DNA from 2 places in the Sporosarcina sp. FSL W7-1349 genome. Region 2 is predicted to be linked to the other one. Evidence: riboswitches for the same ligand, from Rfam matches in the RefSeq annotation. Region 2 holds a riboswitch; the other holds the start of a gene.
The links. A riboswitch is a leader RNA that binds a small molecule or an ion and turns the genes downstream of it on or off. The one in region 2 is predicted to bind cobalamin.

Region 1 (4,368 bases), 240 kb from region 2:
TGCGCAAAGGGGCTGTCCGGATGCGGCTGCCTTTCAGTGTAGAAAACAGGCGGATAGGATCCTACGGCAACGGCCCGGTGACTTTCGATCTCCATGTCGAAACGGACCATCTGCGCTTCACCCAGGAACAGGATGGTTTACCGGGCCAGTTCGATGTCCAATATCGGCTATCGGACGGCAGCTCTATACTCGGCACATACCATTTGATTATTACATACACGGAGGGAAAATCATGAACGCGGTAGAAAAGATTCAAAATGAAGTGAAAGCGGCATTGCGCCAAGCGGTGATCGACGCTGAGCTTGTCGATTCGACCGACATTCCGGACATCATGCTGGAGACACCGAAGAACAAAGAGAACGGGGACTATGCCACCAATATTGCAATGCAGTTGACCAAGATTGCGAAACAACCGCCGCGCGCGATTGCGGAGGCAATCCTTGGGAAATTGGATACTTCGGGCACGTCCATCGATTCGATTGAAATCGCGGGCCCAGGGTTCATGAACATCCGGTTGAAAACAGATTACCTTGGGGATGTCGTGAAAACGGTATTGGACCAAGGGGAAAACTACGGTCGATCCGACGCCGGGGCGAACGAAAAAGTCCAAGTGGAATTCGTTTCCGCGAACCCGACCGGTGATCTGCATCTCGGTCATGCACGGGGCGCGTCCCTGGGCGATTCCCTATGCAATGTGCTGGACTTTGCCGGATACGATGTCTACCGCGAATATTATATTAATGATGCCGGCAATCAAGTGCATAATCTGGCGAAATCCGTGGAAGCCCGCTATTTCCAAGCGCTTGGTATGGAACGGGATATGCCGGAGGATGGCTATCATGGCCAGGACATCATCGATATCGGCAAGAAGTTGGCCGAGGAGTTCGGAGACAAATATGTCAACGCTTCGGAAGAAGAGCGCTATTCGTTTTTCCGCGAATACGGCCTTCAATTCGAATTGGCGAAGTTGAAAAAGGACCTAGCAGACTTCCGAGTTTCCTTTGACAATTGGTTTTCGGAAACTTCTTTATACGAAGATGGAAAGATCGATGTGGCACTCGATAAGCTACGGGCGAATGGCCATGTCTATGAGGAAGACGGTGCGACATGGTTCCGCTCGACGACATTCGGAGACGACAAAGACCGGGTGCTCATTAAAAATGACGGCACGTATACGTATTTGACGCCGGATATCGCCTATCATGAGGACAAGCTGGGTCGCGGCTTCGATAAGCTCATCAATATTTGGGGAGCCGATCACCACGGATATATTCCGCGGATGAAAGCGGCTATCGAGGCACTGGGCTATGACCGAGACACTTTGGAAGTCGAAGTGGCGCAAATGGTCCAGTTGTACAAAGACGGCGAAAAGTTCAAGATGAGCAAGCGGACCGGAAAGGCGGTAACATTGCGCGAACTCGTGGAAGACGTCGGATTGGATGCGGTCCGCTATTTCTTCGCCATGCGTTCGGGTGATTCGCAGATGGATTTCGATTTGGACCTCGCCATTTCCCAGTCTAATGAAAATCCGGTCTACTACGCACAATATGCACATGCGCGGATCTCTTCGATCCTGCGTCAGGCGGAAGAGAAAGGGTTGTCTGCTTCCGTCGAGCATGTCTCTTTATTGCAGACCGAAAAGGAACTTGAGTTGATCAAGAAAATCGGGGACTTCCCGAAACTGGTAGCCGATGCGGCAAGGCTTCGTTCGCCGCACCGGGTGACGACGTATATCCAAGAGCTGGCGGCGACTTTCCACAGCTTCTACAATGCGGAGAAAGTGCTCGATCCGGACAATCGGGAGCTGTCCGAAGCACGGCTTGCGCTCGTCACCGCGACACGTGCGACCGTCGCGAACGCCTTGAAACTCGTAGGCGTATCGGCACCGGAACGGATGTAACAACAAGTTGGACCGCTGCGCCCTGGCGCAGCGGTTTTACTATGGGTAAAAGGTATTGATTTGAGAATAAAGAATGGAAAGTGACGGATAGACCTGTGGACTTGACGGATAATTTTCCGGAAGTGACGGATACCCCTCGCAAACTGACGGATAAATCACCAAAAGTGACGGATACCGGCGCATACTTCTTCAGTGGAACACTCGACAGCCCCCTTTTCTGTAGTATAATGAGAAAAACTAGCGTAAAGGTGCCCCGTGCGTGTGACGGGGTTAAAAGGGAAGCCGGTTCAAAGCCGGTGCGGTCCCGCCACTGTAAGTGCGAGCAAGACGCGAAAAGTCACTGGAAGGATTCCGGGAAGACGCGGCAAGCGATGACCACAAGCCAGGAGACCTGCCTTTATGAATCACCCGTGACCTGCGAGGAATAGGTCGGTGGAAATCGGACCGCTTTTTGGCGTTTGGATTTTTACTTGGACATCCTCCGTATTTGTACGGGGGATTTTTCAATTTACACGATTGAGGGGTTAAAAAATGACCAGGTTCATTGCAACAACAGAGGGGTTTTTCGTGTCCTCCGATTATGTCAGTTTCCGGGCAGACCAGCCGATGAAGACATTATCTTCCGCTGTCCACAACGCGGGCATCGGATCGTACCGCGCCTTCGTCAATCGCAGCGTCGATATCCATTATAATGTTGACGATGCCCAAGCGGAAATGGCGGCATATCTGGAACAGCAAGGATTCCAGCCGGCGGAGACGGTGGGGATGATGACCGCCGTGTCGACCGAACATGTCGAAATCGGCCAATACGATGGCGACTTCGGCTCCATTCTTGTCGCCGTGACGGCGGGTGTCGGGAATGCTGTGGATGTCTCGCAAGCGCTGACCCGCGAAGAGGAACAGAAAATAGGGACAATCAATACATGGGTCATCGTCAATGGCGATTTGTCGGATGAGGCGTTCGTCCAGGCGATCATCACGGCAACCGAGGCGAAAGTGAAAGCCCTTCATGATGAAGCAATCCGAGACCCGCTGACCGGGACGATCGCTACCGGGACGTCGACGGACAGCGTCCTCGTGGCAGCCACACAGCAAGGCGCACATCTTCCGTACGCCGGGACAGTGGCGCCGCTTGGGAAATTGGTCGGTCACGGCGTCTATGATTGCACGGTGCGGGCGCTGCGGGCGTACAAGAAAGTGAAAGGGTGGGCAACGTGATACCGTCACATTTCATCGCCATTGCAATTGGCCTTCTATTGGACCGGCTCATCGGGGACCCGCCGAATTGGCCGCATCCTGTCCGTTGGATCGGTTCTTTCATTTCCAAGATGACGGCTGTTTTGAATAAAGGGAAGTACCGCGTCGGGAAAGGGGCTATCCTGCTTGTCGCCACGGTTGGAATTGTCACGGCAGCGGTAGCAGTCATTGTTTGGCTAGCTTACGAGATTCATACGTTTGCCGGGATTGCGGTTGAGGCAATCCTGATTGCGGTCGGGTTAGCGCAGAAGAGTTTGCGTGACGCCGCGCTGTCTGTGCAGCGACCGCTAAAAGAGGGCAATTTTTCGGAAGCGCGAGAAAAATTATCATGGATTGTCGGCCGGGACACCGAGAAGTTAGATGAGAGCGAGATTTCGCGAGCGACGATTGAAACGGTTTCCGAAAATACGGCGGATGGCGTGACATCTCCGTTGTTTTGGGCTTTTCTGATCGGCGCCCCTGGTCTTTGGCTATACAAAGCGGTCAATACGCTTGACTCGATGGTCGGTTATAAAGACGAGCGGTATGGCCAGTTCGGCAAGTTCTCCGCGCGGGCGGACGATCTGCTTAACTACATTCCCGCCCGGATCACTGGCCTTCTCATCCTCTTCCATACAAGAAATGAAGGAAAGTTGCCGTTTGGGCAGCGGATTGTCGGCTTTGGCAAGGATTCTCGGCGTCATCCGAGTCCGAATAGCGGATTTCCGGAAGCGGCGACCGCTTGGCAACTGGGCATCCGGTTAGGCGGGAAAAGCACGTACCGCGGTGTCGTTTCGGCACGTCCGGAAATCGGGCCGGGCTTTGTACCGCTGACTGCCCAACATATTCAATCTGCCGTCACGCAGATGCACATCGCGTCCTTCGTGTTCTGGCTTTGGATGACAGTGATCGGGGTGTTGGTCTTTGCAAATACATAAAAAAGGGTTGCTGACCGTAATTCTCGGCGGCAGCCGAAGTGGAAAAAGCGCATATGCCGAAAATTATTTAGTGAATAAAGCGGACCGAACAGGCGGTCGTCTTGTCTATATTGCTTCAGGGACGGCAACGGATGCGGAAATGCAGGCCCGAATCGACCAACACCGTCTGGATCGAGCCTCCATGAATTGGACTACACTCGAACAGCCCGTCCGGTTGGAGGAAGTGCGACCGGTAATCCGCCCGGGTGATTTGGTCCTTTGGGATTGCGCCACGACTTGGCTGGCGAATGAATT
Region 2 (4,368 bases):
AACCAGTACATGATCTGCGTCATCGCATCGCGGTCTCCAAGGGCAATCATCAAAGATGTCAGAGCCCCGACAAAGGCTCCGACAATGATACCGGCGAGAATGATCGTCTCAATCGCAAGGCTCCGGCTACTCATCCGGACGAGCCCGAAAACAATGAATAAGGTAAGAAATCCGCTTAAAATCGCCACGACCGGCAATGTATAACTGCCTAATCCCCAAATCGTGTATTGGAAAAATAAAACCGTCACGGCCCCGAGCGCCGCCCCGGATGACACACCAATCGTATACGGATCGGCTAACGGATTCCGAAGAAGTCCTTGGAAGGCGGCTCCGGCGAGTGACAGGGAGGCCCCGACAAGGAAGGCTAATAGGACACGGGGCACCCGGATGTTCCAGATGATTAGCTCTTCATTCTTCGGAACATCCGATAGCCAGCCAAGGCCGAATGATTTATCCGCTACGATATGGAGAATGGTGGGAATCGGGAATTTTACACTGCTGACGAATAAGCCAAGAAGGGTTGCACAAAGTACAACCCCGATACTTGCGATATAAAGCCAACCGATTTTATTCCCCAAAAACTTCCGGATAAATGAGTTTTGCAAGCTGCTCGACTCCTTCAATCAGGCGTGGGCCTGGACGAGTGACGGTGTCGCTGTCGACATCGAATACTTGTTTATTCTTAATGGCATTGACTTCTGCCCAACCGTCGCGTGCCAAGACGCCTTCGGCAGGATTGTCCACATAATAGCCATATGTGGTAATGATGACATCTGGGTTAAGTTGGACGATTTCCTCTTCTGTCAACTTCACCCATCCATCTTGATCTTCCGCTGCATTCGTTGCATTGATTGTCTCCAGCATTTCGTGCATGAATGTGTTTTTCCCTGTAGTGAAGATATCCGGAGCAGGGGCTACTTCGACCCATACTTTCTTTTTATCCGTGATTTCTTTCGCTTTTTCTTCAAGGGCAGCACGGCGGTCTTTCATGTCCTGGATGATCTCGTCGGCCTTTTCCGTCGTTCCGGTAGCCGTCGCAATCATTTCCATCGTGGCGTATGCATCGTCGAATGAAGTGGCGCTGCCGGTGACAACAACGGTGATGCCGACTTCTTCAAATTGTTTTAGAATTTCTGCATGGTTATCGAAATGGTATTGGGTTACAAAGGCGACATCCGGCAACAAGGTCATGACCAATTCGGCATCCATGTCCTGGCCGCCGACTTTTTGCACTTCCAATGCTTCCGGAGGATAATTACAGTAATCCGAAACCCCGATAAGGCGATCGCCTACACCGAGCGCATATAAAATTTCCGTATTGCTCGTCTGGATGGAGATGAGGGTTTCCGGTTCTTTCTCAATCGTCACTTCACGGCCGACATCATCGGTGAATGTGACCGGAAAGGCTTGTGCCCCCTCCGTACCTTCTGCCTCCGTTTGATCTGTCGCTTCCGTGTCCGGTGTTTCTGGAACCGGTTGATCCGCTGGGGTCTCTTTCGATCCGCAGCCTGCTAAAAGGACCATCGCCAGCACGAAAACCAAACTGAACAAGCCCCATCGTTTTATCATGTTGTGCACTCTACGTTCCTCCTCTTGATTGTAAACATCAAAAAAGCGCTTGTCCTCGAAGGAAAGCGCATGATCAGGCGAAGTCAACGGGCGCCGGAAATCCACCGACAATCCCTGCTGGCACGCTAAACATTCCTATCCCCGAGGAAGCTAACTATCGAAATAGGCAGGTCTCCTGACTTACGACTACCGCGGCCGCCCCGCTCCTTCCCATGCTGTCGCACAGTGGATACGCGGGACTTCCTCGTCGATTACAGTGACGGGTTCGTGTTGGACTTTCACCAACTTCCCTCTTCGTTCCAAACAACCGCTTTGATACGGCTCTTTGAAAAACCTATTTCTAAACTATTTTTTTAATGTTCGATTCATGCCAAGTATATAGAAGTATTGCTAGTTTGTAAACAGCGGAGGCGGGCTGGAAGGTGGGGGATGTCTATTGAATTTGGTACGTTGTTTATCCAAGGTTTGGTTGTCCAACAAACGCCCTGAAAATAATCAAGAATTAATAAAAGAAACAAACTATTTCCTAGCATGTTGATAACCTTACTTTGTCGGCGCTATAAAGCTTGGTATCATCGGGGGTCAGCCAGTATGTAATTTTAAAATCAATAAATAACAAAATATTATAAAAATTTACAAGTTTGTGTTGAATATTAACAAATAGTTTGCTAATCTGAATCTGTGTACTATAACAAAAATTTGGACTACTTCATTTTTCGGCTACCCTTCTTTTTATTGGCTGAATAATGAAAGCGGTTTCAGCGTGAGGGGGAGATGGCGTACGAGTCTATTAGCTGAAAATTTGAAGAGGAGGATGGAAACATGAAAAACGTTCGAGCAAATTCTAAGCCCAATTTCGAGAAGATCATTGAAACGCCAGAGTTTAAACAATTGGTCAAACGTAAAAACACATTTGCGACGCCGTACATCATTTTCTTTTTTGCCGCTTATTTTCTACTTCCGATTTTGACAGGGTACACCACAATACTTGAAAATCGTGCAATCGGTTGGATGACTTGGACTTGGGTATACGCCTTCAGCATGTTCATCATGGTCTGGGTATTCACGTCCATCTATATGAATAAAGCAAAAGACTTTGATAAGGAAGTTGAAGAAATTATAAAGAGAAACATTGTAGAATAAGGGGGAAGTCGCCGTGGGAATCATATCAATCCTAATATTCATATCTGTTATTCTTTTGACGCTTATTGTCACCTATTGGGCCGCTAAACAAACCCAGACTGCAAGTGATTTCTATACTGCCGGGGGATCGTTGACCGGATGGCAGAATGGCATGGCTATCGCAGGTGACTATTTATCCGCAGCTTCTTTCCTAGGAATCGCCGGCGCCATTTCATTAAATGGATTTGACGGTTTCTACTACAGTGTTGGCTGGTTGACCGCGTATCTCGTCGTATTGTTCTTGATTGCGGAGCCACTCCGGAATCTTGGAAAATTCACGATGGCTGATATGATCGGCTCCCGATTTGGCGCGAGAAAAGTGCGTGGAGCGGCTGCCCTTAATACGATTACGATCGTATTATTCTACATGTTGGCGCAATTGGTTGGTGCGGGCGCTCTCATTAAACTCTTGCTTGGAATCGATTATTGGATTTCAGTCTTGATCGTTGGGGTCATGATGACGATTTATGTTCTGTTCGGCGGAATGACCGCGACAAGCTGGGTACAAATCATTAAAGCAATCTTACTGATGGCTGGAACGATCATCATTTCCTTCCTTGTCCTTTTAAAATTCAATTTCAACTTCATTGGAATGTTTGATGCGATGCGCACAGCGACACCACACGGGGAAGCTTTCCTGCATTCGGGCGTCGTCTATAAGGATCCGATCGGTCTGATTTCTGTCCTAATTGCGCTTGTTTTAGGTACAGCGGGATTGCCGCATATCTTGATGCGCTTCTTTACCGTAAAAGACGCAAAGACGGCCCGTTCCTCGGTCATCTATGCGGTCTGGATCATCGGAATCTTTTATGTCATGACAATTTTCCTTGGATTTGGAGCGGCTAAATTCGTCGGGGCGGATGCGATCATCGCAGAGAATGCAGCCGGGAATATGGCAGCGCCAATGCTTGCCGGTGTGTTAGGCGGGGATGCGTTGGAATCCTTCGTTGCAGCGGTTGCATTCGCTACGATTCTTGCGGTTGTTGCGGGTCTTGTTCTGTCGGGTGCGTCAGCCATTGCCCATGACATTTATGGGGAAATCATCAAAAAAGGGAAAGTGACGGAACAGCAGCAAGTGCGCGCTGCCCGTATTGCAGCTCTTAGTGTTGCGGTCATTTCCATCCTCCTTGCCCTCGGTGCAGAGAAGATGAACGTTGCGTTCCTCGTTTCGCTTGCTTTCTGTATTGCAGCATCTGCCAATGTACCGACTATTTTAATGACTATCTATTGGAGAAAGTTCAACACGACAGGGGCGGTCGCGTCCATGTTGACCGGTTTGATCGTCGCATTGGTTCTCGTTGCGGTGAGCCCGAGTGTCATTCATCCTACTCCTGGAGCAGCACTCTTCGTCGGGGAGCCTTTATTCCCATACGCGAATCCAGCGATTTTCTCCGTACCGGCCGGTTTCATTGCCGCTTATATCGGAACGATAGTTGGGGCTAAAAAGCATGACGCGGATGCTATCCCTTACGCGGAAGTCAAGTTCAAGGCGGAAACAGGATACCGCGAATTGGAAGGCTGATCCGGAATTGAAATGAGCATCAACTTAAAATGGGCAACCTCTCTGAAACTACCTGAAGTGGCGGAGGGGTTTTTCATTTTGGAGGGGTGAGGACG

Region 1: it holds a riboswitch for cobalamin, as region 2 does, so the genes downstream of both, MKY41_RS10985 (adenosylcobinamide amidohydrolase) here and MKY41_RS09930 (ABC transporter substrate-binding protein) in region 2, are expected to answer to the same signal.

The regions. Positions count from the first base shown of each region.
Region 1 covers NZ_JBBOOK010000001.1:2,259,783-2,264,150, reverse strand. Annotated here, with positions in the region: gene MKY41_RS10995 (DUF1934 domain-containing protein) at 1-236, shown strand, start outside; gene argS (arginine--tRNA ligase) at 233-1,900, shown strand; cobalamin riboswitch at 2,130-2,313, shown strand; gene MKY41_RS10985 (adenosylcobinamide amidohydrolase) at 2,432-3,118, shown strand; gene cbiB (adenosylcobinamide-phosphate synthase CbiB) at 3,118-4,074, shown strand; gene MKY41_RS10975 (bifunctional adenosylcobinamide kinase/adenosylcobinamide-phosphate guanylyltransferase) at 4,061-4,368, shown strand, end outside.
Region 2 covers NZ_JBBOOK010000001.1:2,018,930-2,023,297, reverse strand. Annotated here, with positions in the region: gene MKY41_RS09935 (FecCD family ABC transporter permease) at 1-605, opposite strand, end outside; gene MKY41_RS09930 (ABC transporter substrate-binding protein) at 568-1,569, opposite strand; cobalamin riboswitch at 1,718-1,922, opposite strand; gene MKY41_RS09925 (DUF485 domain-containing protein) at 2,392-2,712, shown strand; gene MKY41_RS09920 (solute symporter family protein) at 2,726-4,273, shown strand; gene MKY41_RS09915 (DUF294 nucleotidyltransferase-like domain-containing protein) at 4,360-4,368, shown strand, end outside.